Regions from separate parts of the Methylovirgula sp. genome, predicted to be linked through region 1. Evidence: predicted binding sites of a transcription regulator. Region 1 holds the regulator's gene; each other region holds the start of a gene.
The links. Region 1 encodes PhoB, which activates phosphate uptake and scavenging genes when phosphate is short. Its sites were predicted from a motif close to TGTCATNNANCTGTCAT; they were not measured.

Region 2: a site for PhoB is predicted at 5,618-5,634, ahead of WDN02_RS04425 (GNAT family N-acyltransferase). Genes of this name have one in related genera too.
Region 3: a site for PhoB is predicted at 7,905-7,921, ahead of WDN02_RS04855 (Orn/Lys/Arg decarboxylase N-terminal domain-containing protein). Genes of this name have one in related genera too.

The regions. Positions count from the first base shown of each region.
Region 1 covers NZ_JBBCGP010000001.1:1,344,254-1,354,556, reverse strand. The annotation lists gene WDN02_RS06650 (Hsp33 family molecular chaperone) at 444-1,415, opposite strand; gene argF (ornithine carbamoyltransferase) at 1,412-2,365, opposite strand; gene WDN02_RS06640 (aspartate aminotransferase family protein) at 2,362-3,567, opposite strand; gene WDN02_RS06635 (GcrA family cell cycle regulator) at 4,029-4,541, shown strand; gene WDN02_RS06630 (autotransporter domain-containing protein) at 4,615-7,299, opposite strand; gene WDN02_RS06625 (hypothetical protein) at 7,531-7,692, shown strand; gene phoB (phosphate regulon transcriptional regulator PhoB) at 7,745-8,533, opposite strand; gene phoU (phosphate signaling complex protein PhoU) at 8,541-9,254, opposite strand; gene pstB (phosphate ABC transporter ATP-binding protein PstB) at 9,282-10,091, opposite strand; gene pstA (phosphate ABC transporter permease PstA) at 10,088-10,303, opposite strand, start outside.
Region 2 covers NZ_JBBCGP010000001.1:940,323-950,625, reverse strand. The annotation lists gene WDN02_RS04455 (HAD-IA family hydrolase) at 1-495, shown strand, start outside; gene mutT (8-oxo-dGTP diphosphatase MutT) at 492-893, shown strand; gene WDN02_RS04445 (L,D-transpeptidase) at 901-1,494, opposite strand; gene mepA (penicillin-insensitive murein endopeptidase) at 1,720-2,652, shown strand; gene WDN02_RS04435 (M3 family metallopeptidase) at 2,770-4,821, shown strand; gene WDN02_RS04430 (lysophospholipid acyltransferase family protein) at 4,818-5,462, opposite strand; gene WDN02_RS04425 (GNAT family N-acyltransferase) at 5,687-6,589, shown strand; partial or broken gene argJ (bifunctional glutamate N-acetyltransferase/amino-acid acetyltransferase ArgJ) at 6,590-7,838, opposite strand; gene WDN02_RS04415 (peptidylprolyl isomerase) at 7,918-8,772, opposite strand; gene secA (preprotein translocase subunit SecA) at 9,147-10,303, shown strand, end outside.
Region 3 covers NZ_JBBCGP010000001.1:1,017,361-1,027,663, forward strand. The annotation lists gene WDN02_RS04815 (NAD(P)/FAD-dependent oxidoreductase) at 1-1,063, opposite strand, end outside; gene WDN02_RS04820 (SDR family NAD(P)-dependent oxidoreductase) at 1,216-2,028, opposite strand; gene WDN02_RS04825 (TPM domain-containing protein) at 2,130-2,738, opposite strand; gene WDN02_RS04830 (TPM domain-containing protein) at 2,738-3,541, opposite strand; gene WDN02_RS04835 (LemA family protein) at 3,564-4,163, opposite strand; gene WDN02_RS04840 (hypothetical protein) at 4,536-5,519, shown strand; gene WDN02_RS04845 (c-type cytochrome) at 5,566-7,425, shown strand; partial or broken gene WDN02_RS04850 (Ohr family peroxiredoxin) at 7,461-7,856, shown strand; gene WDN02_RS04855 (Orn/Lys/Arg decarboxylase N-terminal domain-containing protein) at 7,964-10,303, shown strand, end outside.

The DNA of each region.
Region 1 (10,303 bases):
CGGATGCGTACACCTTAGCAAAGCCTATGAAATGCGAAACGTCGTGTCCCACGGTTACGACAGCATCAACCTGGCGATCGTTTGGCGCACGATCAAAGACTTTCTGCCCGGCCTGACTGAGAAGGTTGCGGCCACGTGGCGCGCGCTTACTGTTGCGCTGGCGGCAACTCCCAAGAGACCGCAGGCTGGTTAACCGCCGTAGCCTTTTCTGCGCTTCCGCGCTTCTTTGCTTTTCCGCTTCCTCGATTGACGCGAACGCAACGTCGCGCCGCTACCGTCGAAGTTGATGCCGGGCGAACGCCGTGTCGGAGCGCTACATAAACGAATGACAGAGGAATCCTATGACGGACTTCCACGCCGAAATCCGGATAGCCAGAAATTGCAACGACCACATGGGTGGAGCGCGTCGATAATATGATCGGAACGGCCTCGATCACACTCGACTATTCCACGGCAAAATCTTTTGGCTCGAATTCGCGATGGGTCGAGCAGAATTCGCAGGTGACGCCAATCTTGCCGTTTTCGCCGACCATGTCGTCACGCTCAGCTTGCGTGAAATTGCGCAGCATGGCGGCGATGCGCTCGTCCGAGCACCGGCAAGCCGCGCGGATGGCCTGCGGTCCGAAAACCCTGACCCCACGCTCGTGAAACAGCCGGAACAGCAGCCGTTCGCTCGAAAGGCCGGGATCGACCAATTCGTGATCTTCCACCGTCGCAGCGACGGCTTTCGCCTCCGCCCAGGCATCGTCCTCAAGTGTCTCAGGCAAAATAGCACCTTGGGGCGCGTCGCCCGGCGCAAGATCCGCCTGGCGCTGGCGCTCGACCGAAGCCGGCAAAAATTGCAGAAGCAGGCCGCCCGCCCGCCAACTCGTTCCCGCACCCGTCAGACTCTCGGCGACGGCGAGACGCACGAAGGTCGGAATCTGTTCGGATTGGCGGAAATATTGATGCGCCGCCTCGCCCAGGCCCTGACCTTCAAGCGCCACGACGCCTTGATAGCGCGCGACATCGCTGCCCTGCTCGATCGTCAGCGCCAGATGTCCGTGGCCGAGCAATTCGGCGCCAGGCGCCATCTCGGCAAGCTTGGCCTCATCGAATCGAGCAAAAGCGCGCAACCGGTCCGGCGCGTCGAAATCGACGACAATCATATCGACGATGCCATCGCTGCGGGTCTGCAATTGCAGCCGGCCTTCCGATTTCAGCGCCGCGCCCAGAAGAACCGTGAGCGCCGCCGCCTCGCCGACAAGCCGCGCGACCGGCGGCGGGTAAGCATGACGGGTGAGAATTTCGTCGATCGCCGGTCCGAGACGCACAACGCGGCCACGCACATCGAGCGGCTCAACCGCGAACGGCAGAACCGTATCATCGTAAGCCTGATCGGAGACAGGCCGCAGCGGCGTTTCCGCCTCGCTCATCCCGCCACCGCGTCGAAACACCAGGCGAGAATGCCTTTCTGCGCATGCAGACGGTTCTCGGCCTCGTCGAAGACAACCGATTGCGGTCCGTCGATCACGTCGTCGGTCACCTCCTCGCCGCGATGCGCGGGAAGGCAATGCATGAAGATCGCGTCCTTGGCCGCGGCCTGCATCAATTTGGAATTGACCTGATAGGGCGCGAGCAAATTGTGACGAAAGTTCTCGTCCTTATCGCCCATCGACACCCAGCAATCCGAGATCACCGCATCGGCGCCCCGCACCGCCTCGTAAGGATCGCGCGTGATATTGAGCCGCGCATTATTCGTCTTCGCCCAGGATTTGACTTCAAGCGGGACGTCGAGTTCTGCCGGTGACGCGACATTGATGGTGAAATCAAACCGCTGTGCCGCCTGGATCCAACTCGTGAGGACATTGTTGGCATCGCCGGTCCAGGCAACCGTGCGATCCTTGATCGGCCCACGATGCTCCTCAAACGTCAGCACGTCCGCCATCACCTGGCAGGGATGCGATTTCTTGGTCAAGCCATTGACGACCGGTACTTCGGCGTTGCGCGCCAGCTCGGCGAGTTCGCTATGGTCGAGCACGCGGATGACGATGGCGTCGATGAACCGGGAGAGCACCCGCGCCGTATCCGCGATCGTCTCACCGCGGCCAAGCTGCATTTCCTTGCCGGTCAGCATGATCGTTTCACCGCCGAGCTCACGCATCGCCACATCGAAGGAGACGCGCGTGCGGGTCGAGGGCTTGTCGAAGATCATCGCCAGCACTTTGCCGGTCAGCGGCCGCACGTCGGCGAGATGACCCTTACGCCGCAGGCTCTTGATCTTGCCGGCGAGCGACAGGATGCGCCGCAATTCCTCGGCCGACACTTCCGAGAGGTCGAGGAAATGCTTCGGCGCGGTTTCCAGCAATAAAGCCGAACTGGTCATGCGGCCCCCCGCCGCGCGGCCTTCGCCCGCGCCACAGAAAGAGTCTCCGCCACGGCGTTGAGCCGGGTCAGCGCCAACGCGATTTCGACTTCGGTGACCGTCAGCGGCGGCAACAGGCGCACGACATTATCGCTCGCCGGGATGGTGATCAGCTTTTCCGCCAGCGTCGCGTTGACGAATTCGATCACCGGCCCCGCAACCTTGATGCCGGACATCAGGCCCATGCCGCGCACGTCCTCGACCACGTCAGGATAGCGCTTCTGCAATTCGCGCAAGCCATGGCTGAGCGCTGCGCCCATTTTGGTGACATGGGTGAGAAAACCATCGGCCAGAATCAGGTCCAGCACCGCGTTGCCCACCGCCGTCGCCAGAGGATTACCGCCATAGGTCGTGCCATGCGTGCCAGGCGTCATGCATTCACCGACTTTACGCGTGGTGAGGAACGCACCGAGCGGAAAACCGCCGCCAATGCCCTTGGCAAGAGTCATGATGTCCGGCGCAGCACGCGAATGCTCATAGGCAAAGAGTTTGCCGGTGCGACCCATGCCGCTTTGCACTTCGTCTAGGATGAGCAAAAGCCCGTGCCCATCGCAGAGCGCGCGCAAGGCTTCGAGGAATTCCGGTGTCGCGACGCGGACGCCGCCCTCGCCTTGTATCGGCTCGATGAGGATCGCTGCCGTCTGCGACGTGATCGCAGCCTTCACCGCCGCGAGGTCGCCGAAGGGGACGGGATCGAAACCCTCATGTGGCGGCCCGAAGCCTTCGAGATATTTTGGATTGCCACCGGCGGCCACTGCCGCGAGCGTGCGGCCGTGAAAGGCGCCCAGGAAGCTGATGATCCGATAGCGCTCCGGATGGCCGCTGACGAATTGGTGGCGACGCGCCGTCTTGATCGCGCCTTCCATCGCCTCGGTGCCGGAATTGGTAAAGAACACCAGATCGGCGAAGCTTTCCGCGGCAAGCCGCGCGCCCAGCCGTTCCGCCTGCGGAATCTCGAAAAGATTGGACACGTGCCAGAGCTTCTCGCCCTGCTCCGTCAAAGCCTTGACGAGATGCGGATGCGAATGGCCCACACTTACAACAGCGATACCAGCACCGAAATCGAGATATTTCTCGCCGTTCGTCGCATAGAGCCAGGCGCCCTCTCCCCGCTCGAAAGCGAGATTGAAGCGCGCATAGGTGGGTAGAAGCGACGAGGCCACGGCAAAAGCTCCAGCAAAGAATCCGGTGCGCGGTCCTGCCCGTGACGCCGGATTGGGCGATCTCCCAAAGAAAAGTGCCGCCCCGGGGGAGCGGCAACACGAATTTGTATTTTACGGGGCCCGCGCACAGCGGTCAAATCATCGCCCCAACCACAAACGGCGATCTTTCGCGCCACCAGCCCCGAGTCACAATGACGCGGGCGCCCGTCCGACCTGGACGCTTGTTGAAAACGTTGTGCGGCAAGACATGGCGACTCTTGCGCAAGATTCAACGGCTAGTGTAGCTTCCCAGAGGTCGACTACGACATCTCGTGCGGCGGGCCTTTCAAATGCATAACTTCTTGTACGACGCCGGTTTTCCGGCGCTGCGTCGATTCCGGATTCCGCCCGTCGCTTTAGGAGCGCCGGATTGCGTCAATCGCGTTCAGCCAAACTTTCCGATCAAAATCGAGGAGGACTGAATGTCCTGGACCGATGAACGAATTGAGCTCCTGCGTAAGCTCTGGCTCGAAGGGCTCAGCGCCAGCCAGATCGCGCGCGAACTAGCAAACGGCATCAGCCGCAATGCCGTCATTGGCAAAGTCCACCGGCTCGGCATGTCCGGGCGGGTCAAGGCGGCGGTTCCGGCCTCTGTCCGGCCCAAGGTGAAGACGGCGCGGCCAGTCGTCCACCAGCGTATGAGCGCGCCGATGATGCGCGGGAATACGGCGCTCGCGCTCAAATCGCAGCCGATCGAAGCGCATCTCCCGGCACCGCGGGAGGAGGATGTCGTGATCCCGATGTCCGAAATGGTCACAATCATGGAGCTGAAGGAATCCATGTGCCGTTGGCCGATGGGCGATCCATCCTCCGGCGAGTTCCGCTTCTGCGGCGGCAAGAAGGGCGCCAATCAGAGCGGGCCCTATTGCAGCTATCACGCCCGCATCGCCTACCAGCCGGTGCAGGATCGCCGCCGGCGCCTGCAATCGGCCTGATCAGCGTCGCAAGGCCAATCGGTCGGACTACGTCCGGCCGGCGGCAAACTCCCGCGAAGCAATCCGTGGAGCTTTACCACGTATATTGCAGTGTTCCGGTTCCGCCATAGGTTTGCGAATTACCAGCGAATTCGCCATCGAATTTGGCGAGCACCGACCAATGCGGCGCGAGGAACAATTCGGCGCCAGCGGAGACCAGCGCCGAATTATGCGGAATCGGCGCGCCATTGACGATGAAGCTCGTGCCCGGCAGCGATTCAAACGCCGTGCTGAGCGATGGATTGCTGACGAAATCATGCGCCCAGGCGAGTTTTCCACGCAGCGCTAGGGGCATATTGTCGAGCGACGTGACCTCCTCGAAGCGTGAGCCGATCTCGGTGCGCACATCGCTGGCGCTCATCGCATTGTAGGAGAGACCGAAGCCGCCGCCGGTGATGTCGTTTTCACTGTAGCCCGGCGTGACGAATTCCTGCGCCTGAACCGCGGCATAGGGCGTCACGCCGATGGGCAGATTGCTGAGGTGATAACCGCCCTCGAGCCGGCCGCCGTAGCTCTGGCCGCCGAAATTCGCCTGCAATTGATCGCCCAGCGCGGTGCGGTCGGTGTCGAACCAATTGTTGGTGAAGCCGAAGTCGGCGGCACCATAGAGCGGACCCGCATGGGTGATCGCATAGACGCCCGCCTGCAGCGCCGTGCTGCGGCCGCTGCCACTGACACTAGCGAGGTTCCAGTTGGTGCCGCCGCCAGCGAGCGCAAAGCCGAAGAGCGTCTCGGGCGAGACATGATAATCCATGCCGCCAGCAAAGCCGAACGTATTGGCATTGAGCCGGTTTGAGCCCGTCGCGGCATTGCCGTCGGTGTTGCTGACCCCGCCGTAAGCCGCGCCCCAGGCGCTCCAGCGCGGCGTGTAGATCGGCGCAGGTGGGGGCCCCTTGAGGATTGGGAGTGTCTGACCGTCGGCATAAGCGAGCATGCCCGATTCACGGCCTTGCGTGCCTGCGGCCGAAGCGCTGAAACCTTCGCCGCCGCCGCCGGCGCGCCCGTCAACAAAGGGATCGAGCATCACGTTCAGGAACTGGCCTTCCAGCTGAAACGCCGCATGTTCCGCGCCCGTATTGCCTTCGCCATCGATCTGCGAGAGAGCGGCGCCCGGCAGGGCGCCGAACTTCGTCGGAATGCCGCCGTTGGTGTTGAAGGAATTGACCAGCGCAGTGGCGACATTCTGCTGATTGCGGTTGAGCGCGGTGTAAGTCGGCGCGCTAGGCGGGACATAGTTCAGCACGAGATTGAGATAGGCATCGTTGGCATCATAGCTCAGCGAGTCGGTAAAGTTCGCTGGGAGATCGACGTTGGTCACGCCGGAGAAGGTCGTGCCGTTGAGGCCGCCCGCCGAGGTCAGGATCGTATAGGTCTTGGAGATATAGCTGCCCGAGGCGAAGTTTGCCTGCACCGTGCCGCCGAGCGCGGCCGTGCCGCTGACGTTGGCGAGGCTCGATGTCGTCGGATTGAGATAGATCTGATAGGTCGAGCCCGACGCCAGCGTCAAATTGCCGTTGATCGTCTCCGACGACCCCGGCGTGCCATCGCCCGGCGCAAAAATGCCGCCGGAATTAACCGTCGTCGCGCCGACCGAACCCGTGCCTGTCAGTGTCCCGCCAGAATTGATCGTCGGATCGAAGACCGAGCCCGTCACATCCAGCGTGCCACCATTGTTGACGGTCACATCGCTGCTGGTAATCGAACCCGTCACCTCCAGCGTTCCGCCGTTCACCGTCGTTGCGCCGCTATAGGTATTGGCACCGGTCAGCGTCAGCGTCCCCGGCCCATCCTGCACAATAGCGCCTAGTCCGCTGATTGTGTTGGCAAGAGTTACCGCAGAGCTCTGCACGAACGTGACGTTCGTGCTGGTCGTATCGAGCGCGATGCCGCCGTTCAGATGCCATGCGCCGGAGAGTGAAATTTCGTTGGCGCCGCCGGTGAATTCGATCGCGTCGGCCTGCGTCCCCGAGCCGCCATCGGCGAATCCGCCGGAGATTGTACCTGAATTGGTGACGGTCAGCCCGCTGCCGTCAATGCCGGCACCGCCAGCACCAGCGCTGTCAGTCCCAGCCCCGCCGTTACCGCCCTCAATCGTCCCCGAATTGATAATTGTGAGACCATTGAGCCCAGCGCCGCCAGCGTTGTCACCACCACCAATGGCGCCGCCTCTGAAGCCATTACCGCCGCTGCCAATACCTGCACCGCCACCACTACCGTCTTCGCCAATGTCGGTGCCGCCATCGCCGCCGGCGATGATACCGGAATTGATGATCGTGGAACTGGTAATCGTAAAGCCGGCGGCACCGCCGCTGTTACCGCCGGCGCCTGCACCGCCGCCACCGCCAATACCCGCGCCACCGCCGCCGCCGGCGAAGGTGGCCGCACCGCCCTGGATGGTGCCCGTATTCGTCAGTACATCAATCGTCCCGCTCCCAGGAGAGCCGGCATTGTCGCCGCCGCCGCCGCCGCCGACACCGGCGCCGCCGCCACCCTGGCCCAACCCTTGACCACCCGTCCCATTGCCGCCGTTGGCGCCGCCATGAGCGCCGCTGCCACCACTGCCGCCGCCGAAGCCACCACCACCACCGCCGCCGCCGTCGGTGGCGACGGTAGCACCATCGCCGCCAGTCACCTGCGCGAAGCTTTGCGCCGGCATAGCCACTGTGAACGTTCCGGCAAACACCAGAATCAGCGTGGCGGCGAAAACGGCTTTGGTCACAAGAGATCCCCGAACAATAATGCGCTGCGCGGCCGGTGTCCGATCACGGCGTGGAAATATATTTTAAGCCGCACGGGCCAGCGTAGCTTTTGACGTGAGCGGCACAATACGAGCTGGGTTCACAACGCCGTTATTAATGAGAACGCGGACGCTTTTCGGAATTCTGTTACACGGCGAACACACTCACGTATAAAGAATCCACGTGCTTCTGCGCATGGTCGAGGAGCAACAATGAATGCGGACCCATCGATCGCAGCAAAAGGCCGCCGCCAGCGTGCCCGTATCGCTGGCCGCCGCGCGGAAACCTGGGCCGCGCTCTATTTGCAGAAGGGTCCCGGTTCGAAATCCGCAGCGCGTAACACGGAAACCACGGTGGCCGTTAAGCTGCGATGATCTATGCAAGGCGGGGGTGGCCGAGCGTCGGCCACAGTATCGACCTGCAATCCTATTCGGTCTTGCCGAACGTCTCGTCGAAGGAATAGCCGGCGCCGCGGATCGTGCGGATCGGATCGCGCTCGCCGACCAGCGACAACGCCTTGCGCAGCCGGCCGACATGAACGTCGACGGTGCGCTCGTCGATCTCGGCCGAAAAACCCCAGATCGAATCCAGTAATTGCGCGCGCGAGAAGACGCGGCCGGGTTTGGCCATCAGATATTCGAGCAGGCGGAATTCGGTCGGTCCAAGATGGACGTTCCGATCGCCGCGGCTGACGCGCCAATTTTCCCGATCGAGCGCAAGATCGCCTGCAATAAGCAGCGCTGCGACACGATCCGGACGGGCGCGGCGCAGTAAGGCGCGTACGCGCGCCATCAGCTCGGGAACCGAGAATGGCTTGACGATATAATCGTCCGCGCCGATCGAGAGACCGCGCACCCGCTCGCTCTCGTCGCCGCGCGCTGTCAGCATGATGACTGGAAGGCTGCGCGTTGCATCGCGTGCCCGCATGCGCCGGCAGATTTCGAGCCCTGAGACGCCAGGCAGCATCCAATCGAGGATGACGAGATCGGGCGGCGACTCGACCAGCCGCAACTCCGCTTCGTCACCGCGCTCGACACGCTCGACGATGAAGCCCTCGGCTTCGAGATTATAGCTCAACAACAGGCTGAGCGCGGCCTCATCCTCCACGACAAGAATACGCGGCGGCGCGACGGCGGCGGAATTGACCCGGGGCGGCGCGGTTCGCACGTCTTGCTGCGAGCGCGCATCCGGAACTGAGACGATCTGATCGTTCATCTAGGACTCACTTCGGCATGGGCAGATAATCGGCCGCGGGCGAGGGGCCTTTCGGCCGATCCATCGGCAGACTTTCTCCGGTGACCAAATAGACAACTGTTTCCGCGATATTGGTGGAATGGTCGCCAATCCGCTCGATGTTCTTGGAGCAGAAGAGGAGATGCGCGCAGAACGAGATATTGCGCGGGTCTTCCATCATGAACGTCAGCAGGTCGCGGAAAACCGAATCTTCTAGCGCATCAAGTTCTACATCGTGCGTCCAGACCATGCGCGCGCGTTCAACATCGCGCAGTGCATAAGCATCGAGCGCGTCCTTCAACAGCATCGCGGCCGCCTCATGCATCGACTTCAGGCCGACTATGGCGCGGGGGAGCCGCGTCTCACCAGACAGCTTCAACGCCCGCTTCGCGATATTCTTGGCCAGATCGCCGACGCGTTCGAGATCGCCGGAAATACGGATCGCCGCGACGATCTCGCGCAAATCCGCCGCCAGCGGCTGGCGCTTGGCAATCGTCAGGATCGCCTGCTCTTCCACGTCGCGTTGCAGCACGTCGAGCCGCAAATCCATTGAGATCGTCACGCGCGCAAGATCGGAATCAAGCGTCGCGAGCGCATCCATCGCATTGCTCAGCATTTGCTCGGCGATGCCGCCCATTTCCGCGATCTTGCGGCCAAGGGCTTCGAGCTCGTCGTCGTAGGCTCTGACGGTATGATCGGTCATGGCAATAGGGTCCTGAAACCGGAAACCTCAGCCGAAGCGGCCGGTGACGTAATTCTGCGTCCGCTGGTTTTCGGGCGCGGTGAAGATTTGATGCGTCAGTCCAAACTCGACGAGCTCGCCGAGATACATGAAGGCCGTGTGTTCGGAGACGCGAACCGCCTGCTGCATGTTATGCGTGACGATGGCGATCGTGTACTTATCTTTCAGTTCGTCAATCAACTCTTCCACTTTCGCGGTGGAAATCGGATCGAGCGCCGAGCAGGGCTCGTCGAAAAGGATAACTTCCGGGTGGATGGCGACGGTGCGGGCGATGCACAGGCGCTGCTGCTGACCGCCGGAGAGCGACAGGCCGCTGGCGTTGAGCTTGTCCTTGACCTCTTCCCAAAGCGCGGCGCCGCGCAACGCCGTTTCCACCCGTCCTTCGAGATCGGCGCGTGACACGCGCTCGTAAAGCTTAACGCCGAAAGCGATATTGTCGAAGATCGACATCGGGAAGGGCGTCGGCTTCTGGAATACCATGCCGACACGCGAGCGCAGCAAGTTCAGATCCTGCGATGGCGAGAGAATATTCGTGCCGTCGAGTAAAACCTCGCCCTCGGCCCGCTGGCCAGGATAAAGATCGTACATGCGGTTCAACACGCGCAGCAAGGTTGACTTGCCGCAGCCGGACGGCCCGATGAGCGCCGTGACCTTATTGCTGTAGAGCGGGAGATTGACGTTCTTCACCGCATGGTGCGCGCCATAATAGAATTGCAGATTCTTCACGTCGATCTTCGTCGGAAGAGCCTTTTTCACCGGCGTGGTCGCTGCCACTACGGAAGGGCCTGCGGTCGTCATCGTGTACGTCCTTGCGAACTGAGAGTCCGCGCCAGGATCGACAATCCGAGCACGGTAAGCGTGATGAGGAGCGCGCCTGTCCAGGCGAGGCTCTGCCAGCCTTTGTAGGGGCTCATCGCGAATTGGAAGATGATCGATGGCAGGCTCGCCATCGGCGCATTGAGGTCGGTCGAGAAGAATTGGTTATTCAGCGCCGTAAAAAGCAATGGTGC
Region 2 (10,303 bases), 400 kb from region 1:
CATCCCATTCCTGCCGACATGGGTGCGCGCATGAAGGTGCTGCTGTTCGAGCGGTTTCGCCGCGAGCTGCGGCCTGTTGCTGGCGTGAAAGACGCGATCGCGCATTTGGAAAAGCCGATCTGTGTCGCCTCGTCCTCGCCGCCGGAGCGGATCGCGCTCTCGCTTGAGGTGACCGGGCTCGCGCCCTTGTTTGACGATCATGTCTTCAGCGCCGAACAGGTGGCCGAAGGCAAGCCTGCACCTGATCTTTTCCTCTTTGCCGCGAAATCGATGGGCGTTGCACCACGCGAGACGATCGTCATCGAAGATTCCACGCCGGGCGTTCTCGCGGCACGCCGGGCCGGAATGTCTGTCGTCGGCTTTGCCGGGGCAAGTCACGCCGATGATACACTCGTGGCAGCCTTGCACGCGGCGGGCGCGGACGCGGTGTTGACAAGCATGGCGGATTTGCCTGGTACGATTGAAAAGCTGCGCGCTAGTCAGGCGGTCGCATGAGGTTGCTGCTTGTCGTCGCTGCCGCGCTCATCGATGCCGACAGCCGCGTGCTGATCGCCCAGCGCCCGGAAGGCAAGCAGCTTGCGGGCCTCTGGGAATTTCCCGGCGGGAAGCTGCATGAGGGCGAGCGCCCGGAAGCCGCGTTGATCCGCGAACTCCATGAAGAACTTGGAATCGAGGTTGAGGAAGCCTGTCTCGCGCCGCTCACCTTCGCGAGCCACGCTTATCCGGATTTCCATCTGCTGATGCCACTCTATGTCTGCCGGCGCTGGCGCGGGCAACTCATGTCGCGCGAGGCTCAGGCGCTCAAATGGGTCAGGCCGCACAATCTGCGCGATTATCCGATGCCGCCGGCCGATGCGCCGCTCATTCCGGCGCTGCTCGATCTATTGACCTGATGCGCGGCTACTGGTCTTCGCCATAATAGTAATTTTGCTCTTGGCCATACGGGCTCTCGTCCCATTGCGGCCGTTGCGGCGCGTAACCCCAGCCGCCGCTATAGCCCGGCGCCTGCGCGCCCCAAGCGCGCGGGGCAGCGGCATAAATACGATGGCGGTGCTGGACCGAGCCATAATGCGTTTCCGGCGGCTGGCCGGTGATATGGATCATCGCGCCTTCTTCCTTCACCATTTCGAAAAGTGTCGCCGCGTTCTGCGGCGAAATCCGTACGCAGCCATGCGACGCCGGCCGCCCGAGCCACGCGGTCTCGTAAGTGCCGTGAATTGCGTAGCCTCCGTCGAAGAAGATCGAATGCGGCATGGGTGAGTGATAATATTTTTTTGAATAATGGATCGTCTGGAGGCTCTGCACCGAGAAGGTACCATCGGGCGTCGCATAACCGTCACGGGCCGATGAGATCGGCCAATCATACGTACCGCCCGAGCCTTCGACATGCATCGTCTGGGCGCTCAGATCGATGTCGATCATGACTTTGGCCTGCGCGGGCGACAATAGAAACACGCCGGCCAGCGCAAGAAAAAACCCGGCAGACTTACGCATTACGCATCCCCAAGCGGTGCATGGCACCGCGTTACCACAGGAATGCTGTATTCGTGTCACACTGTCTTCGCTGCGTAAACTCCTGTGTGCAAGTAAGGTTGACGGGGCACCACATTAACGCGGCGGAGGACGCGGTGAATTCTCTCGTCGTAAATAGTTAGCGTTAAGCAGAGTCGCGCAAACATTCCGCCGGCGGATTACATGCCGGCGTGGAGGGGCAGGCACATGCGCAGGTTTCTGGTTCTCGCTCTCGGAGTTTTGAGTGTCACTGGCCTCGCAACCATCGAGGGCAGCGCGCAGGATCTCGGAACGCTGCACGCGAGAAAACTGCCTCCCCTCACGCATGCCGGGCCTTCGACGCCCGCCAAGCAGCTCTTCGGCCGTGTTCTCTCGCCAAGTGAGGCGGCAACGCGCAGCATCGGGTTTTATTCGCGCGGCTGTCTTGCCGGCGGTATCGCGCTGCCCGTCAATGGGCCGGACTGGCAGGTCATGCGGCTGTCACGCAATCGCAATTGGGGCACGCCGCAGCTCATCTCATTCCTTGAACGTTTTTCGCGCGAGGTGCCGCGCGTCAGCGGCTGGCCGGGCATTCTTGTCGGCGACATGTCGCAGCCGCGCGGCGGCCCGATGATCACCGGCCATGCCTCGCATCAGATCGGCCTCGACGTCGATATCTGGCTGAAGCCGATGCCACCTTACACACTCTCGCGGGAGCAGCGCGAGGAGATGATGTCCACCAACGTCGTGCGGGCAGACCGGCTGGATGTCGATCCGCGCTATTGGACGCCGGGCCACCTCGAAGTGATCAAGGCCGCCGCCGAAGACCCGGAGGTCCAGCGCATCTTCGTCAACGCAGCGATCAAGAAAGCGCTCTGTCGCGAGGCTGGGCCGGATCGCGCTTGGCTGCATAAGGTGCGCCCATTCTTCGGTCACGATTACCATTTCCATGTCCGGCTTGTCTGTCCGGCTGGCGAAGCGTCCTGCGAGGGGCAGGATCCGGTGCCACCGGGCGACGGGTGCGACCATGCATCGCTCGCCTATTGGTTTTCGGAGGGCATATTGCATCCGCGTCCACAGCTTGGCCCAGTGCGGCCGCGGCCGGCGTTGACGCTGGCTGATCTCCCCGCCGCCTGCCGGACGGTTCTCACGCAGAGATAGCGGGATACGAAAAAGCGGACGCCGGTTTTTCGTAAGAAATCCCGCGCTGATTGAGAAGAGGTAGCGCGGCGACGTCCGGTCGCCCATATTCATCGGATCAATCAATTTGGATGACCGATGACGCACGACACGCAAAATCCCCTGCTCGAAAACTGGACTGGCCCGTTTGGCCTGGCGCCTTTCGCGGCGATCAAGCCGGATGATTTTCCGCCCGCTTTCGCGCAGGCTTTCGCCGCGCATAAAGCCGAGATTGCCGCGATCACCGATGATCCGGCGAACCCGACATTCGAGAACACGATCGTGGCGCTGGAGCGCTCGGGTCAGCTTCTCAGCCGGATCGCGAGTGTCTTCTTCAATCTCACTGGCGCTGATACGAACGATGACATCGAAGCGGTTGAGCGCGATGTCGCGCCTCTCTTTGCCGCGCATGAGTCCGAAATTCATCTCAACGATGCGCTGTTCGCGCGGATCGATACGTTGTGGCAGCAACGAGACACGCTTGGCCTCGACACAGAGGAATTGCGCGCGCTGGAGCGTCATCACATTGGCTTCCGTCGCGCCGGGGCCGGGCAATCGCCAGACGCGAAAGCGCGGCTCGCCGAGATTGGCGAAAGACTTGCGACGCTCGGCACGCAATTTTCGCAGAACGTGCTCGCCGATGAGAATGCTTTCGCGTTGATCCTCGACGAAGCCGATCTCGAGGGCCTGCCGGATTGGCAGCGCGCTGCCGCCGCCGAGACAGCGACGCAACGCGGCCACGAAGGCAAATATGTCGTCACGCTGGCGCGCTCGTCGATCGAGCCGTTCCTGCAAATGTCATCACGGCGTGATCTGCGCGAACAGGTGTTTCGCGCCTGGGTCGCGCGCGGCGAGAATGATGGCCCGAGCGACAATCGCGCCATCGCGGCCGAGATGGTGAAATTGCGCGCCGAAAAAGCGCGGCGCCTTGGCCATGCCAGCTATGCCGATTATCGCCTTGCCGACATGATGGCCGCACGTCCGGCCGCGGCGCAAAGCTTGCTCGATGAAGTCTGGACACGCGGCCGCGCGCGCGCTTTGCGCGAACAGGCGGCGCTGCAAGACCTCGTCACGGCGGAAGGCGGCAATTTCACGCTTCGGCCGTGGGACTGGCGTTATTATGCCGAGAAGCGCCGCAAGGCGGCGTTCGATCTCGACGAGGCGGCGTTCAAACCATACCTGCCGCTCGAACAGATGATTGCCGCGGTCTTCTTCACCGCGCAAAAGCTTTTCGGCCTGAGCTTCGAGGAACGCAAAGATATCGCGCTCTATCATCCCGACGCGCGCGTCTGGACCGTGCGCGATGTTGCGGGGCGCACCATCGGCCTTTTCATTGGCGATTATTTTGCGCGGGCCTCGAAACATGGCGGCGCCTGGATGGGCGCCTATCGCGATCAGCAGAAGCTCGACGGCGAGATCCTGCCGATCATCGTCAATGTGTTGAATTTCGTGAAGCCGGCGCCCGGCGAGGCTTGTCTCTTAAGCTTCGATGACGCGCGCACACTTTTCCACGAATTTGGCCACGCGTTGCATGGGCTGTTGTCGGACGTGACGTTCCCATCGCTCGCCGGCACCAATGTCGCGTCGGATTTCGTCGAATTCCCCTCGCAGCTTTACGAGCACTGGTTCGAGCAAAGCGAAATCCTGCGCCACTTCGCGCGCCATTATCAGACAGGCGAGCCGATGCCCGAAGCTCTGATTCAGAGGGTCATCGCGGCGCGGCAGTTCAATCAGGGTTTTCTTACTGTTGAATATACCGCCTCGGCGCTCGTCGATCTAGCGCTGCATAGCACGCCAGATTTGGACAATCTCGACATTGTTGCGTTCGAGCAGGCCAAGCTCGCAGAACTCGGGATGACGGCGGCGATCGCGATGCGTCACCGTCTGCCGCATTTCACCCACGTCTTCGCCGGCGACGGCTATTCGTCGGGCTATTACTCTTACCTGTGGTCGGAAGTTCTCGATGCGGATGGCTTTGCTGCCTTCGCGGAAGCGGGCGATATTTTCGATCCCGCCGTGGCGACGCGTCTGAAACAATATGTCTATTCTGCCGGCAATCGTGCCGATCCGGAGGCGGCCTATGTGGCGTTCCGTGGCCGTCCGGCCGCGACAGAGCCGTTGCTCAAGAAGCGCGGGCTAATCGAGGTTTAGGCGCGATAGGCTGCCGTAATCCGCTCGAAACATCCTTCCGCCACCGCGCGGCGCGTCAACGGGGCTGTGAGCACAATTGGATTGCAGAAGATCAGTTCGCAGGTGAGAGGCGGATTTTTCATCAGCGTGATGACGTGCGGCAGCAGCGCGTCATCGCCGATCCAGGGCGCATAGGGCGCCGAATAGCGGATCGCGATAGGCTGGATAGCGTAAGCTTGCCCGCTTTTCTCCAAGTCCTCGACGATTGCGAAATGCGCGGAATGAAACAGGTGCGGCCCATCCGCATGAGTCGTCGCCTCGGGAAACAGGACGACATGCACGCCCTTCGCGATCGCCGCCAGCATGGCGGCATTCGTCGCTGGGATCGTCCGCCGCGCGGTTCGATCGACAAAGATCGTATTCACGAGCCGCGCGAACGTGCGGATGATCGGCCAGCGCCCGACCTCACTTTTGGCGACGAAGGCGGCCGGGAATAGCGCGCCGAGTGCTGGAATATCCGTCCACGAGACATGATTGGTAACCACCAGGGCAGCGATCTCGCCGGGTTTCCGACCGCTCACCTTCACCCGCACGTTCACCAGCCAGAGGACCGTCCCGTAGAAAAGCCGCGGCAAGACCTGACTGTGGCGCGGCGCGGCCATGAGCAGCACCCATTGAATGGGCGCGAACAGCAAAAATGAGCTGAAAATTGTCAGGAACAGCGCTGCCGCCCTCAGGCAAACCCCGGCCCATAAAAGGCTGCGTGAAATCAGGTACGAAATGGGATAAGACCTTGGCGGATGGGCGCGGAACCCCGCGTCATCAAAGTTTCGTTCGGGCTGGTTAGCTTGGCCGGATCATATCTGAGCGGATGATTCGATAAAACATGTGGCCGATAGAGCCGTCCTTCGGCGCCGTCATCCCCTTCTCACCGACGCGGCGCCTGATGCGCGCCAAGCGCGCGGCGCCCGGCGATGTGCCGCGGGTGTTGGGCCGGTTCGGCAATTTCGAAATCCGCATCGCCCGCCGCAAGGAAATCCGCAAGGCGCAGCGGCTGCGCTACAAGGTCTTTTATGAAGAAGGCGGCGCCATCGCCCACGGTCCGGGGGCACTGGTGCGGCGCGATATCTGCCCCTTCGACAAATTCTGCGATCATCTGCTGATCGTCGATCTCGCCGCCCGCAATGCTTTTGGCCGGGTCAAGCCGAAGATCGTCGGCACCTATCGGCTGCTGCGGAGCGAGGTCGCGGCGGAACATGGCGGCTTCTACAGCGAGGGCGAGTTCGACATCGCGCCGCTGCTGGCCCGCCATTCCGGCAAGAGATTCCTGGAACTCGGCCGCTCCTGCGTTCATGCCAAATACCGCTCGAAGCGCGTGATCGAGCTTTTGTGGCGCGGCCTCTGGACCTACATCAAGCACTACCACGTCGATGTGATGTTCGGTTGCGCCAGCCTGCCCGGTATCAACCCGCTTGCCCTGGCGCTGCCCTTGAGCTTCCTGCATCATCACGCCTCCGCCGAGAACGAATGGCAGGTGCGTCCGCGCGCTGGCCGCGCGGTGCCGATGGATGTGCTCGACAAGGGCGCGATCGACCAGCGCCGGGGGTTGGCCGCGTTGCCGCCGCTCATCAAGGGCTATCTGCGCGTCGGCGCGAAATTCGGCGAAGGCGCGGTGATCGATCCGCAATTCGGCACGATCGATGTGTTCACGGTGATGCCGATCGCTGAAATCGAGCAGCGCTACATCGCCTATTACGGCGGCGACGCCGGCGAGAGCGCCGCGGCGTGATTACGAGCGATAGTCGCCGTTGATCTCGACATATTCCTTTGTCAGATCGCACGTATAAACCGTGGCCTCGCCCGGGCCGACGCCGAGATCGACGCGGACGGCGATCTCCGGCAGGCGCATCAGCGCTGCAACTTTCTGTTCGTCATAAGCTGGATCGCGCAGCCCTTTGTGCGCGACGCGAATGTCACCGAACCAGATCGCAAGTTGATCGCGTTCGGCTGGTTCGCCGGCCTTGCCGACGGCCATCACGACGCGACCCCAATTGGCGTCTTCGCCGGCAATCGCCGTCTTGACCAGCGGCGAATTGGCGATCGAGCGGGCGATGATCTTCGCCGATTTTCGATTTGCCGCGCCCTTAACCGTGATGCTGACAAATTTGCGCGCGCCCCTCGCCATCACGCACAACCTGGAAGGCGAGATCGCGCAGCACATTGTCGAGCGCCTCGCGAAAATCCTTCAGCCACCGGTCGCTCGCTTTGTCGATCCGCGGGGCACCATGCTTTGCCGCCGCGCCCGTCGCGAAAATGAGCAGTGTGTCGGACGTCGATGTATCGCCATCGACGGTGACGGCGTTGAACGTCGGCTCGACGCCTTTATCGAGAAGCTTTTGCAGCACGTTGGCGGCGATCGGTGCATCGGTGAAGATGAAGGAGAGCATGGTCGCCATGTCCGGCGCGATCATGCCGGCGCCCTTGGCCATGCCGGCGATCGTCACTTCGACGCCGCCGATCGATGCCTTGGCCGTCGCAACCTTGGGGAACGTGTCCGTGGTCATGATCGCATTGGCGGCGCCGAAGAGCCCATCGGGCGCGGCTTCGCTCACCAGCGTCTCGAACACGCCGACAAATTTCTCGGCGTCGAGCGGTTCGCCGATGACGCCTGTCGAGGCAATGAAGACTTCGTTCGCGCGCAGGCCGGCGGCAGTGGCGGCGAGGTCTGCCGTGCGTTTCACCGCTTTGGCGCCGGTCTTGCCGGTGAAAGCATTGGCATTGCCGGAATTGACGACGAGCGCGCGGGCTTTGCCGCGGCCGAGCTGCGCGCGGCACCAATCGACCGGCGCCGATGCGCATTTGGATTTGGTGAAGACGCCCGCGACTTCCGTGCCCTTATCGAGCAGCGCGAGCATCACATCGGTGCGGCCCTTGTAGCGGATGCCGGCAGCGCCCGTCGCGAATCGCACGCCATCAACCGGCGGGATGTCGGGAAAGCTTGTCGGAGCGAGCGGGGAAACTTTGGATTGATCGGACATGCAAGGGCCATCTGAGTGAGGCCCGTGCATAGCCGATCATCTGTAACGGGTCGATGAAATTTCGGCGCCGAAACCGCGCTTACTTTTTGTCAGGAATCGAAGCCGGCGGGACGGGCGCGGCGGATTGCGTCAAGCGGACGATCTTGCCCTCTTTGCGCAGGTTCTCGACATATTCCGTCTGCGCCTTCTGGACGACGTAAGACGTCACCTGATTCTTGACCTGATCGAAGGGCGGGAACTGGGTATCCCGGATCGCCAGCACCTGAATGACATGCCAGCCGAATTCACTCTTAATGGGCGGCGAGATTTCGCCCGGCTTCAGCTTGAAAGCCGCGTCGGCAAAAGCCGGCACCACCTTCTCGCGTGTAAACCAGCCGAGGTCGCCACCGTCGGAACCGGTATCCTTCGACAATTCCTTGGCAATCTTGGCGAAGTCCTCGCCGGCCTTCAGCCGTTTCTCGATCGCGTCGGCCTCGGCCTCCGTCGCGACGAGAATGTGACGGGCGTGCACTTCCTGTTCGGGTTTTTGCGCTTTGGCCGCCTGCTCATAGGTTTTCTGCAGATTATCCGGGGTCACCGCCTCGCGGGCGATCTTGGTCAGCAGCGCTTCCATGAGAATCTTAGAGTGATAATAGGCGAGCTGCTTGGCGAAGTCCGGACCCTGATCGAGCTTTTCCTGCTGCGCCTTTTGCGCCACGAGCGTGCCGTCGATCAGGTAGTCGAGCAGATATTGCTGACGCCCCTTGGCATCGAGTTGACGCGGCACGCTATCGCCGAGGTCTTCCGCTGCGATGCGCAGATCGTCATCGGTGATGTTGACGCCGTTGACTGTCGCCAGCACCTGCGCCGCCTCGGCCTGCGCGATCGGGGCGAATGTCGCCAGCATCAAGCCGACGCTAAGGGCGCCCACGTGCAATTTTTTCGGAAAATTCATGCGGAGGCTCCTCACCATAGGTCGCTTGGCTGCCAGTTACTTGGCTAGTTGGGCCGCTCGTGAACGGCAATTCGGGCTTAAATGTGCCGCGATCATCCGCCAAGCCCGAAACTGGAAAAATGGCAAAATAGCCTCGCGAACGGGCTTGATTGACAAGGCGGACCCCCCCTCTTATCTCTCCAGCAGCCCAGCGTCGGGGTCGCGGCAATGCGCCGCCGTCAGGTTGGCGCCTTTCGATTTCGCCGCGTTGGAACAGACGCAGTTAAGTCTGAAGTTAGCGTCGGCTCGGTTGCATGGGCCCCGCGTGCGCAGGGGCGCACCGCATCCGTTATATCAAGGGTTTGAACGTCGCGTCGTCCGCGAAAGGGCTTTGAATGTTTAGCTCGGTAGCTAAGAAAATCTTTGGGTCGTCGAACGAACGGCGTCTGAAGACATATCGCGCGAAGGTCGCGGCGATCAACGCGCTCGAGCCGGAAATTCAGAAACTTACCGATGAAGAATTGCGGGCGCAGACGGAAAAGTTCCGCGCCGAACTCGCAGCGGGTAAAAGCCTTGACGATTTGATCGTGCCAGCCTTCGCGACGGTGCGTGAGGCCGGACGGCGCGTGCTTGGCCAGCGCCATTTCGATGTCCAGCTCATTGGCGGCATGGTCCTCAATGAGGGTGCGATCGCCGAGATGCGCACCGGCGAAGGCAAGACCCTGGTCGCGACGCTCGCCGCCTATCTCAACGCGCTGCCGGGCACCGGCGTCCATGTCATCACCGTCAACGATTACCTCGCCACGCGCGATGCCGAGTGGATGGGGCGCATCTACAAGTTCCTCGGCATGACCGTCGGCACGATCGTTCACGGCAAGGACGATAACGAGCGCCGCGAATCCTATGCCGCCGACATCACCTACGGCACCAACAACGAATTCGGCTTCGACTATCTGCGCGACAACATGAAATATGAGCTGAACCAGATGGTTCAGCGTGGCCATGCCTTCGCGGTGGTCGACGAGGTCGATTCCATTCTGGTCGACGAGGCGCGCACGCCGCTCATCATCTCCGGCCCGTCGGACGATAAGTCGGAGCTTTATAACTCGATCGACAAATTGCTCCCGCGTCTCACCGCGGAGGATTTCGACCTCGACGAGAAACAGCGGACCGTCAATCTCACCGAGGCTGGCAACGAGCATATCGAGCAATTGTTGCGCGAAAGCGGTGCGATGAGCGAGGAAAACGGCTCGCTCTATGATGCGGGCAACGTCACCATCGTCCATCATGTCAATCAGGCCTTGCGCGCGCATAAGCTCTTCCAGCGCGACAAGGATTACATCGTCCGCAACGGCGAAGTCGTCATCATCGACGAATTCACCGGCCGCATGATGCCCGGCCGACGTTATTCGGAAGGTCTGCATCAGGCGCTCGAAGCCAAAGAGCGCGTGCAGGTTCAGCCGGAGAACGTGACCCTCGCGTCGATCACCTTCCAGAACTATTTCCGGCTTTATAAAAAGCTCTCCGGCATGACCGGCACGGCCTCGACCGA
Region 3 (10,303 bases), 330 kb from region 1:
GGGGCGGCACCGTCGCGCCGCTGCCGCTGTCGTCGAGCGGACAGGCAGCGCAATCACCCATCGCGAAAATGTTCGGGTCCCGCGTCGTCTGCAGCGTGCGGTTCACGATCAGCTGGTTGGCCCGGTTCGTCTCCAGACCGCCAATATTTTGCAGAACGTCGGGCGCCTTTACGCCCGCCGCCCAGACCACAAGTTCCGACGGAATAAATTGGCCATCGGCCAGGTGGATGCCGTCGGCCTGAACGGCAGAGACGCGCGCATTTGTCCGCACCTCGACGCCAAGCTTGCGTAAAGTTTCCATCGTCGCTGCCGAAAGCGCTTCCGGCAGCGCCGGCAGAATGCGCGGACCTGCTTCGAGCAGAATGATGCGGACATCGACGGCCGGATCGATGCGGTCCATGCCAAACGCCACGACCTCGCGCACCGTGCGATAAAGCTCGGCGGCAAGCTCGGTGCCGGTCGCGCCAGCACCTACGATCGCGACATGAAGCTGACCCGGCCGGATTGGCTCGGGTTGCGTGTGAGCGCGCAGACAGGCGTTGATGAGGCGCCGGTTGAAGCGCTTGGCCTGTTCCGCCGTTTCAAGCGGCACGGCGAATTCAGCGACGCCGGGCGTGCCGAAATCGTTGGTGATGCTGCCGACGGCAATGACGAGCGTATCGTAAGGAATGCTGCGCGCCGGCGTGATCAGGCGGTTTTCCTCGTCGTAGGTGGGTGCCATCTGCACGAGTTTGCGCTCGCGGTCGATGCCCACCATGTCGCCGAAGCGATAACGAAAATTATGCCAATAGGCCTGCGCCAGATAATCCAGCTCGTGTTCGCTCGGGTCCATGCTGCCGGCCGCGACCGAGTGCAGCAGCGGCTTCCACAGATGTGTACGCGAGCGATCGATCAGCGTTACGCGACCGGCCTTGGTGCGCCGGAAACGGTTGCCGAGCTGGGTCGCAAGCTCAAGCCCTGAAGCGCCACCGCCGACGACGACAACGTTATAATTCGCCTGATCGCTCGGGCCGAGCGGCGCGATAGGCGAGTCGGTGAGCGAACGCGTTGCGGGTTCAGTCATTACGGAACTCCGAATCGGGAAAATCTTCGACGTTTTGGATAAACGGCCGGCGAAGCCTAAGATGGGCATTGCAGGCGCCAGTTTCTATGCCCGGACGGGCCTCGTCTAGTGGCGCTAAGCGCGCGTTTTGACGAGCCCGCGTGGCGAGAGACTCACAGGCTTGGCAACGTCCCACCATCGATCCGCAGATCGACGCCGGTGATGTAGCCGGCCAGCGGGCTACACAGGAAGGCGACCTCGTGCGCGATGTCAGCGGCGCGGCCAACCCTGCCAATCGGCACCTGGACGACATGAGGCAATACGACACGCTCTATGTCCGGCCACGCCGCCGCGCCATCTACCCACCCGTTCGATGCCCCTATCTTGCGGAAGGCAGCCTCCAGTTTGGATGTGAATATGGCGCCCGGCGAAATAGCATTCTCCGTTACGCCGTCAGCGGCTGCAGCCTTGGACAGAGAGACAGTCATGTTGTTCATCGCTGCTTTGGCGGCGGAATAATCGGGACCCGTCGCAGGCGGCATCATTCCGGCCAAGCTCGACACGTTCACCACGCGGCCCCACCCCGCCGCCCGCATCTTCGGTAACAGGAGACCGGTAACACGAACCGCGGCGAGCACGTTGCGATCAAACGCAGCAATCCAATCTGCAATAGGTGTGCTCTCCCAGTTCTGCTTCTCGCCGGACCCGCCAGGGTTATTGACGAGAATATCGACGCCGCCGAGCAGGCGCTGGGCCTCGTCAACCATACGGCCGACGTCCTCGTCGTTCGTCAGATCTCCGAGCACGACGACCGCCTTACCGCCCGCGGCCATGATTTCCTTCGCAACCAGACCGGTGCGCTCTCGATTCCGTCCATGCACGGCCACGGCCACGCCCTCAGCCGCCAGCGCATGTGCGATGGCCTCTCCAATCCCGATGCTACTGCCCGTCACCAGCGCGCGCTTGCCGTTTAACTGCAGATCCATCAGTTCCTCCAAAGGACCTCTAAGGGCGAGTACATGCGCCAGGAAGCCGGCGACCGTTGAACCCGTCAATCCTTCATGCACAGGTGCGAGAGCGGATACGATCAGATCACGTAAATCCGGTCGGGCAATTCGTCCCGCCCGTCTGGGATGTGGGGGAAATGCGCCGCCAGCACGTCGCCGCAAGCGCCGATCGCGGCAATGAAGCCGTCGGCAACCTGATCCTGACGCATATGCGAGACGAGCACGTCGATTGCCGCCTGCCATTCGGCCTGCGACGTGCGGGCGGCGACGCCCTCGTCGGCGATGATCCGCGCATAGCGCTCCGCCAGCGAGACGAAAATCAAAATGCCGCTGCGATCCTTTTTGCGGGCGATGCCGCGAACGACGAACTGTTCGGTCGCGAGTCGATACGCCGCGGCCCGCTTTACCCGCGGAGGCAGGAGAGCGAGATAGACGGGCGGCAAGAGGAGCAGGAACGTGAGGAGCACAAAGACGAGGATTTGCAGCAGCAGAATGCGTTCGACAGCAAAATTCGTAAAACTGATGAGCAGCCAGGGAAGAGCCAGCGCGACGATCGCCGCGATCAGAACCGGCAGCGCGCCGGGCTGAGACGAGCTTTCGGCGAGAACGCAAACGATCTCGCCCGAGGTCTTTGCCTCCGCCGCGTGGATCGCTGCCGAAATACGTGCGCGGTCATCTGCCGAGATCATCACCAATCTCCCGAGGCGCCGCCACCGCCCGATGAACCGCCACCGCCGGAGAAGCCGCCTCCACCACCGCCGCCGCCCCATGAATCGCCACCGCCGCGCGACCCGCCCGAGCTTAACAGCGCATTCAAAAGAACATTGAAGAAAAACCAACGGAAGCCGGGTGAAACGCCGAGCATCACAACCAGAAAGATGGCACCCACAATCAGCACCCAACCGATCGCGCTTGAATTGTCGTCCTGATCCGCACGTACCTGCGGCTTCGGCTGCCAGTCAGACGAATCCGTCGTCAGCGTCGTGATGATGTCGTCGACGCCACGCGAAATGCCGCCACCGAAATCGCCTTTCTTGAACGACGGCGTGATCGCATTGACGATAATGATCTTCGACAGAGCATCGGTGAGCGTACCTTCGAGCCCATAGCCGACCTCGATCCGGACTTTGTGCTCCTTCGGCGCGACGAGCAGCAGCACGCCGTTATTCTTGTCTTTCTCGCCAAGTTTCCAGACACGAAAGAGTTCGTTGGCATAGGTCTCGATGTCGCCGTCTTCGAGCGAATTGACCGTCGCAACGACAAGTTGAATGCCGGATTTCTGTTCGAGGTCGGCGAGCTTCTGCGTGATCTCCTGCCGCGTCGCGTCGGGGATGATATTGGCCTGATCAACGACGCGGCCGGTGAGCGGCGGAAAATTATAGGCGAACGCCGCAACGCTGACGAAAGCCAAGGCGCAGGCGAGCGCCGCGATTGCGAAAATCGCGCGCGCACCGGGCCAGACAAACGAGACTTTTGCGCGGTGTGAAACCATTCCAGCGCCTCCGGCGCGGGAGTTAGAATTTCACTTGCGGCGCGGTCTGAGCGTTGTCGTTCGCCGTGAATTCCGCCATCGGCTTGCTGTTTTTGAACAGGGTCGAGGCCCAGAGAACCCCGGGGAATGTCACAAGCGCCGTATTATATTGCCGCACCGCCTCGATATAATCGCGACGCGAGACGGCGATGCGGTTTTCCGTGCCCTCAAGCTGCGATTGCAATGCGAGAAAATTCTGGTTCGACTTGAGGTCCGGATAATTTTCGCTGATCGCCAGCAGATGGCCGAGTGCGCCACTCAATTGCGCCTGAGCATCCTGGAAAGCCTTGAGTTTTGCAGGATCGGTGAGGTCGGAAGAATCGACATGCACTTGCGTCGCCTTGGCGCGGGCTTCTGTGACCTGAACCAGCACGTCCTTTTCCTGCTTGGCATAACCCTGGACGGTCGCGACAAGGTTAGGAATGAGGTCAGCGCGGCGCTGATAATTGTTTTGCACATCGGCCCATTTGGCCTTCGCATTTTCCTGCAAGGTCGGAATCTGATTGTAGCCGCAGGCCGAAATGGGAAGCGCGAGCAAAATGATGAAGAAAAAAGCGCGCAGACGCGAAATCGTAGACATCATAAAGGCCTCGTGATGAAGATTGAACGGCTGACTTTGCGGCGCGGATTAAGCCAAGGTTCGCACCGCCGTGTCAATTGGGTCACGGCCGCGGCGCCAGCTATAGCATGTGACCATGGTGCGCCGTCACACGCGGTGCGACAAAAGACGCCGAAAAGTAAACATGGCATTTTCCGGATGATCGCTGCCGCTTGACATTGCATGCGATGCGACTTGCCAAAGATGCGGGCGCTCACACGCTGGCCGTGCATGAGATAACGCGCATTTGTCGTCACGTTTTCTTCATGCCGGACAGCGATTAGAAACTTGCCAGACAAGGCTGGCGGCGCGCCAGGCCGGTGCATACATGACCCTCGCATTGGACGGGGGGAGCTAATGTCCAAAGTCGCGACACACCGGCGCTCAAATTTGTGGCGAACTAGCGTTTTCGGCGCGCTCGCAGCGCTGAGCATCGCCACTGCAAAGGCCGAGCCTGCCCAAATCATCCTGCCCGGCAACAATATTTTCCCCGAGAGCGTAACGTCGACGGCGGATGGCACCCTCTATGTCGGAAGCTTCGCGGCAGGCGGCGTCTTCCGCGTTCCGCAGGGCGCGAGCCACGCGGACGTATGGATCAAGCCGGGAGCATTCGGCACACGCTCGTTGCTTGGTGTGCATGCCGACGAAAAGTCGCAGACGCTCTGGGTCTGCTCCAATGATCTTTCCGCGATCGGCCTCCCTGGGCCGAGCAAGGTGCCCGGTGCTTGGCTCAAGGGCTTCGATCTCAAGACCGGCGTCGGAAAAATAAGCGCCCGTTTCCCCGGCAAGAAGAATTTCTGCAACGATATCGTCGTTGGCAACGACGGTTCGATCTATGTGACAAACTCCTGGCAACCACAAATTCTCAAGCTCAATTCCGCGACGCAAAAACTCGAAGTCTGGGATAGCGACCCGCTCTTCAATCCACCCGCGAAAGGTGTCGGTCTCGACGGGATCGCCTTCAGTGCTGACGGCGACCTTTACGTCGATACGTTCAACGAGGCCAAGCTCTTCCATATCGAGGTGAAAAACGGGAAACCGGGCGTTGTCAGCCAGGCCAGCCCATCGCAGCCGCTCGGCCTGGCGGACGCGTTGCGGCCGCTCGGCGGCGATGCGTTTCTGATGATCGAAGACGTTGGCAAGCTTGATCGTGTCACCTTCGACGGCAACGAGGCGACAATTGAGACGTTGAAGGATGGGCTGAATGGCCCGACGAGCGTCACCTTGCGCGGCAACACGGCCTGGGTTTCGGAAGGCCAGCTCCAGCATCTGTCCGACAAGGACGGCCCCAAACCCATTCTCCCCTTCCGGCTTGTGCCGGTGACGATCCCGAAGCCTTGAGGCGAAAGCCCCGCTTCCTTTTGACCGACGCGATAAGGAGTTTGCGATGTTGAAACGTGCCCTCGAGCATCCTGCCTTTAGGTGGCTTCACCTGAAGGCAGATAAGATGCTCGATATTCAAAGATGCAGAGCGTCGTTAACGCGCAAAACCGCACACACTTTTGCGCACGACGCTCTGGCGGCCACGGCTCTGATGCTTGGCGCCGGACTTTCGTTTGCCAGCGCACCCGCGGCAGCGGCGAATGCTTGCCCCGGCGATAACGGCGGCCTGAAACTCTCGCCCGGCTGGTGCGCGACGATCTTTGCCGACAAGCTCGGCCACGCGCGACAGATGGTCGTCGCGCCGAACGGTGTGCTCTACATCAATACCTGGAGCGGCGTGTATTACGATAACGACAAGCCGCCGGCGGGTGGCTTCCTCCTCGCGCTGAAGGACAGCAAGGAGACGGGCCACGCGGACATCGTCAAGCGCTTCGGCGACGGCATTGCGCAAGGCTCGGCCGGTGGCACCGGCATCTACTATTACAACGGCGGCCTTTATGCCGAAGAGAACGATAAGATCGTGCGCTTCGCCCTGCCGAAAGACGCGATCGCGCCGACGGACACATACAAGATCGTCCTCTCCGGCATGCCGCTCGGCGGCGACCATCCGATGCACCCGTTCATCATCGATAAATCCGGCAACATGTTCATTGACATGGGCACGGCGACGAATAGCTGCCAGGGCCAGAACCGGGTGCAGAACTCGCCCGGCATCAAACCCTGCACGGAACTCGAAACGCGTGGTGGCACCTGGCGCTACGACGCCAATAAGACAGCGCAGAAATTCTCGCCTGCGGAACGCTATGCAACCGGCATACGCAATGGCGAAGGTTTTAGCTTCGATGCCGCCGGCCGCCTCTATGTGACGCAGCATGGCCGCGATCAGCTTTGGCAGAACTGGCCGTCGCTCTATAATCCGAGGCAAGGCGCCGAACTACCGGCCGAATTGCTCCTCCAGCCAAACAAGGGCGACGATTTCGGCTGGCCGGAATGCTATTACGACGGCCTGCAGAAGAAGCTCATACTGGCGCCGGAATATGGCGGCGACGGCGGCAAGACGCAGGGCGTCTGCGCCACGAAGAAACTGCCCGTTGCTTTCTTTCCTGCGCATTGGGCGCCGAACGATCTGCTGATCGACAATGATGCGAAGGTTCCGGCAGCCTATCGCGGCGGGGCCTTCCTCGCCTTCCATGGCTCATGGAATCGCGCGCCGCTGCCACAGGGCGGCTACAACGTCGTCTTCCAGCCGCTGAAGGATGGCAAGGCAGCGGGTGACTTCGTTATTTTCGCCGACGGCTTTGCCGGCCAATACGTCGAACCCGGCCGGGCCGCCTTCCGGCCTTCCGGCCTCGCTGCGGGGCTCGACGGCGCGATTTACATTTCCGACGACATCCACGGCCGCATCTGGCGCCTGACCTATCACGGTGCGCCGGACGCACGGGTCGCCGCGGCGCCCGGCACCGAGAATGTCATTGCCGAGGCAAATAATCCGCTGCCGCCGGAAGGCATTCATCCCAATGCCGGGCGCGTGGATATTGCCGGCTTGCCTCTGGCGCCGGGCGTGACGCGCGATCAGCTTGCGCTCGGCGAGCGTATCTTCCACGGCGAGGTGGATTACGGCACCTGTGCCGGCTGTCATGGCTCCGACGCCAAGGGCACGTCGCAAGGCCCCAATCTGACAACGCCGAAAAAAATCTGGAGCGACGGCAGCCTCGCGGGCCTCGAAAAAACGATCACGGACGGCGTGCCGAAGCCGATGAATTATCCCGGCGTCATGCCGGCCAAAGGCGGCGCGCCGCTGACCAGCGCCGATATCGTCGCCGTCGCATCCTATGTCTGGGCGCTGAGCCACCAGAAAGACTGAGTTAATTCCGGTCCAAACCTGAAAGGACTTCCTCCATGACCGCCAAGGTTCTCTTCACCGGCAAGACCCACAACACCAACGGCCATGACGGCGCCACCCATAGCAGCGACGGCTTCCTGAACATCAAGATACCCTAGCCCCACCCGGCAGCCGAGGATCTCTTCGGTGCAGCCTGGTCGGCCTGCTATATGGGCGCGATCGAGCTGGCGGCGACGCAAAAGAAAATCAAGCTCCCGGCGCAAGTGGCGGTCGACGCCGAGATCAAGCTCAATCTCGATGGCAGCAGCTTCTTCCTCACCGCGCGCCTCGACGTCAGCCTGCCGGGCCTCGACCGCGAGGTCGCGGAGGACTTGATCCGCACGGCGCACGGGATTTGCCCCTATTCCAAGGCGACACACGGCAACATCGCGGTTGAAACCAATCTCGTCTGATCCACCAAAAGCAGCCGGTCCCAAGAACAACGCGGCGTCATGGAAGTCTGTCATGCTTTTGTCATGGAACGATCCGACCAAGCGTCTGGACAAGGGGCGGCATGGCGATGGATTTTTTCAAGCGTTTCACGTTTCTACTTTGCGCACCCGGCTTCGACGCCGACGACCTCGAGGGCATGCGCCTTCAGGCCATCGTCGCAGCCGTCGAGGATGACGGGTTCGAGGTCGTCAAAGCCCGGCGGGTCGAGGACGCCGAACTCGCGGTCCAAACGGATGCCGCGATCGGCTGCATGGTGGTCGATTGGGGCAAGCGCGGGCTTGAGGGCAAGACGGCCGCGCTGATCAATCTGATGCGCCGCCGCGGCCTCGAAATGCCGATTGTGATCCTCGTCCGCCGCAAGCGTCTCGAGGATATCCCGGTTGAGGTGCTCGATTTTATCGACGGCTATATCTTCCTCTCGGAAGAGACGCCGGAGTTCATTGCGCGCAATCTGATCAGCCGCCTCAAGCAATATGCGGGAACTTTAAAGACGCCGTTCTTCGGGGCGCTCGTCGACTATGCCGAGGAAGGCAACCAGCTCTGGACGTGCCCGGGGCATAACGGCGGCATCTTCTATAATCGCAGCCCGATCGGACGCATCTTCGTCGAGCATCTCGGCGAAGCGGTGTTCCGGGACGATCTCGACAATTCGGTTCTCGAACTCGGCGACCTGCTCACCCATGAGGGGCCGGCCCTCAGGGCGCAGAAAGAGGCCGCCGCGATCTTTGGCGCGGAGAAGACCTATTTCGTTCTGAACGGAACATCGTCGTCCAACAAGGTGGTGCTCGGCGCCCTTGTGGCGGAGGGCGACCTTGTCCTGTTCGACCGCAACAACCATAAGGCTGCGCACCACGGCGCACTGCTGATCAGTGGCGGCATCCCGATTTATCTGGAGACGGACCGCAATTGCTATGGGCTGATCGGGCCGATCTACAGCGAGGCGCTGGACGAGGCGGCGATCCGGGAAAAGATCCGCCTCAACCCGCATGTGACCGATCCCGAAGCGTGGCAAAAGCCGCGGCCGTTCCGCGTTGCTGTCATCGAGCAATGCACCTATGACGGAACGATCTACAGCGCCGAGATGATCCTCGCCCGGATCGGTCACCTCTGCGATTATGTACTTTTCGATGAGGCCTGGGCCGGCTTCATGAAGTTCCATCCGCTTTATGCCGGCCGCTTCGCCATGGGGCTGAATGAACTCGGGGAGGGTTCGCCCGGCATTATCGCGACGCAATCGACGCACAAGCAGCTCGCGAGCTTCTCGCAAGCCTCGCAAATCCACGTCAGGGACCGGCACATCAAGGGCCAGCGCCGCAGAGTGGAGCATCGCCGCTTCAACGAGAGCTTCCTGCAGCACGCCTCGACATCACCCTTCTATCCGATCTTCGCATCGCTCGACGTCGGCGCGCAGATGATGAAGGGCCGCTCCGGGATGATCCTCTGGGACGATACGGTCCGGCTTGGCATCGAGATCCGCAAAAAGCTGCGGGCGATCCGCCGCGAATACGAACTGAAGGAAGCCGATCCGGCGCGACGCTGGTTCTTCGAACCCTTCGTTCCCGATGTCGTCACCATCCCGGGGGCCGAACCCGGCGATCCAGTGCGCGAAGTCCCATGGGAAAGCCTCAGCACGGACGAACTCGCCAGCGACACGCGCTATTGGGCCTTCGCGCCGGGCGCGGCGTGGCACGGCTTCAGCCATGTGACGGCGGGCTTCGCCATGACCGATCCCAACAAACTGATCCTCCTGACGCCGGGATTTGACCGGCAAACCGGCGCTTACGCCGACCACGGCATCCCCGCGCCAACCGTGGCCCAATATCTTCGCGAGAACCGCGTCGTCGCGGAGAAGAACGATCTCAATTCGCTGCTCTTCCTGTTGACGCCTGGCGTTGAGTCCAGCAAGGCCGGCACGCTGCTCAGCGCGCTTGCGGCATTCAAGCGCCTGCACGACGACAATGCACTGCTTGAGGACGTCATGCCGGAGTTTGTCGGCCGCCGCCCCCTGCGCTACCGCGGCCTGCGTCTGCGCGATCTCTGCGCCGAGATGCATGCCTTCTATCGTGATGCCAACGTCAGCACGCTCCAGCGCCAGCAATTCGCGCGGGCGCACCTGCCCGAGATGGTCGTGCCCCCACATGAGGCCGCACGCGCCCTCGTGCGCAACAAGGTCGATTATCTGCCGATCAGCGCGATCGCGGAGCGGGTTGCGACCACGCTGTTCGTTGTCTATCCGCCAGGCATCGCGACGATCGTGCCCGGCGAGCGTCTCGGTGCAAAGGCCAAGCCGATGCTGGACTACCTCAAGATGTTCGAACAGAGTGCCAACCTGTTTCCCGGCTTCGAAGCCGAGGTGCAAGGCCTCTATCGCGAGATCGAGCCAGATGGATCAATCCGTTTCTACACC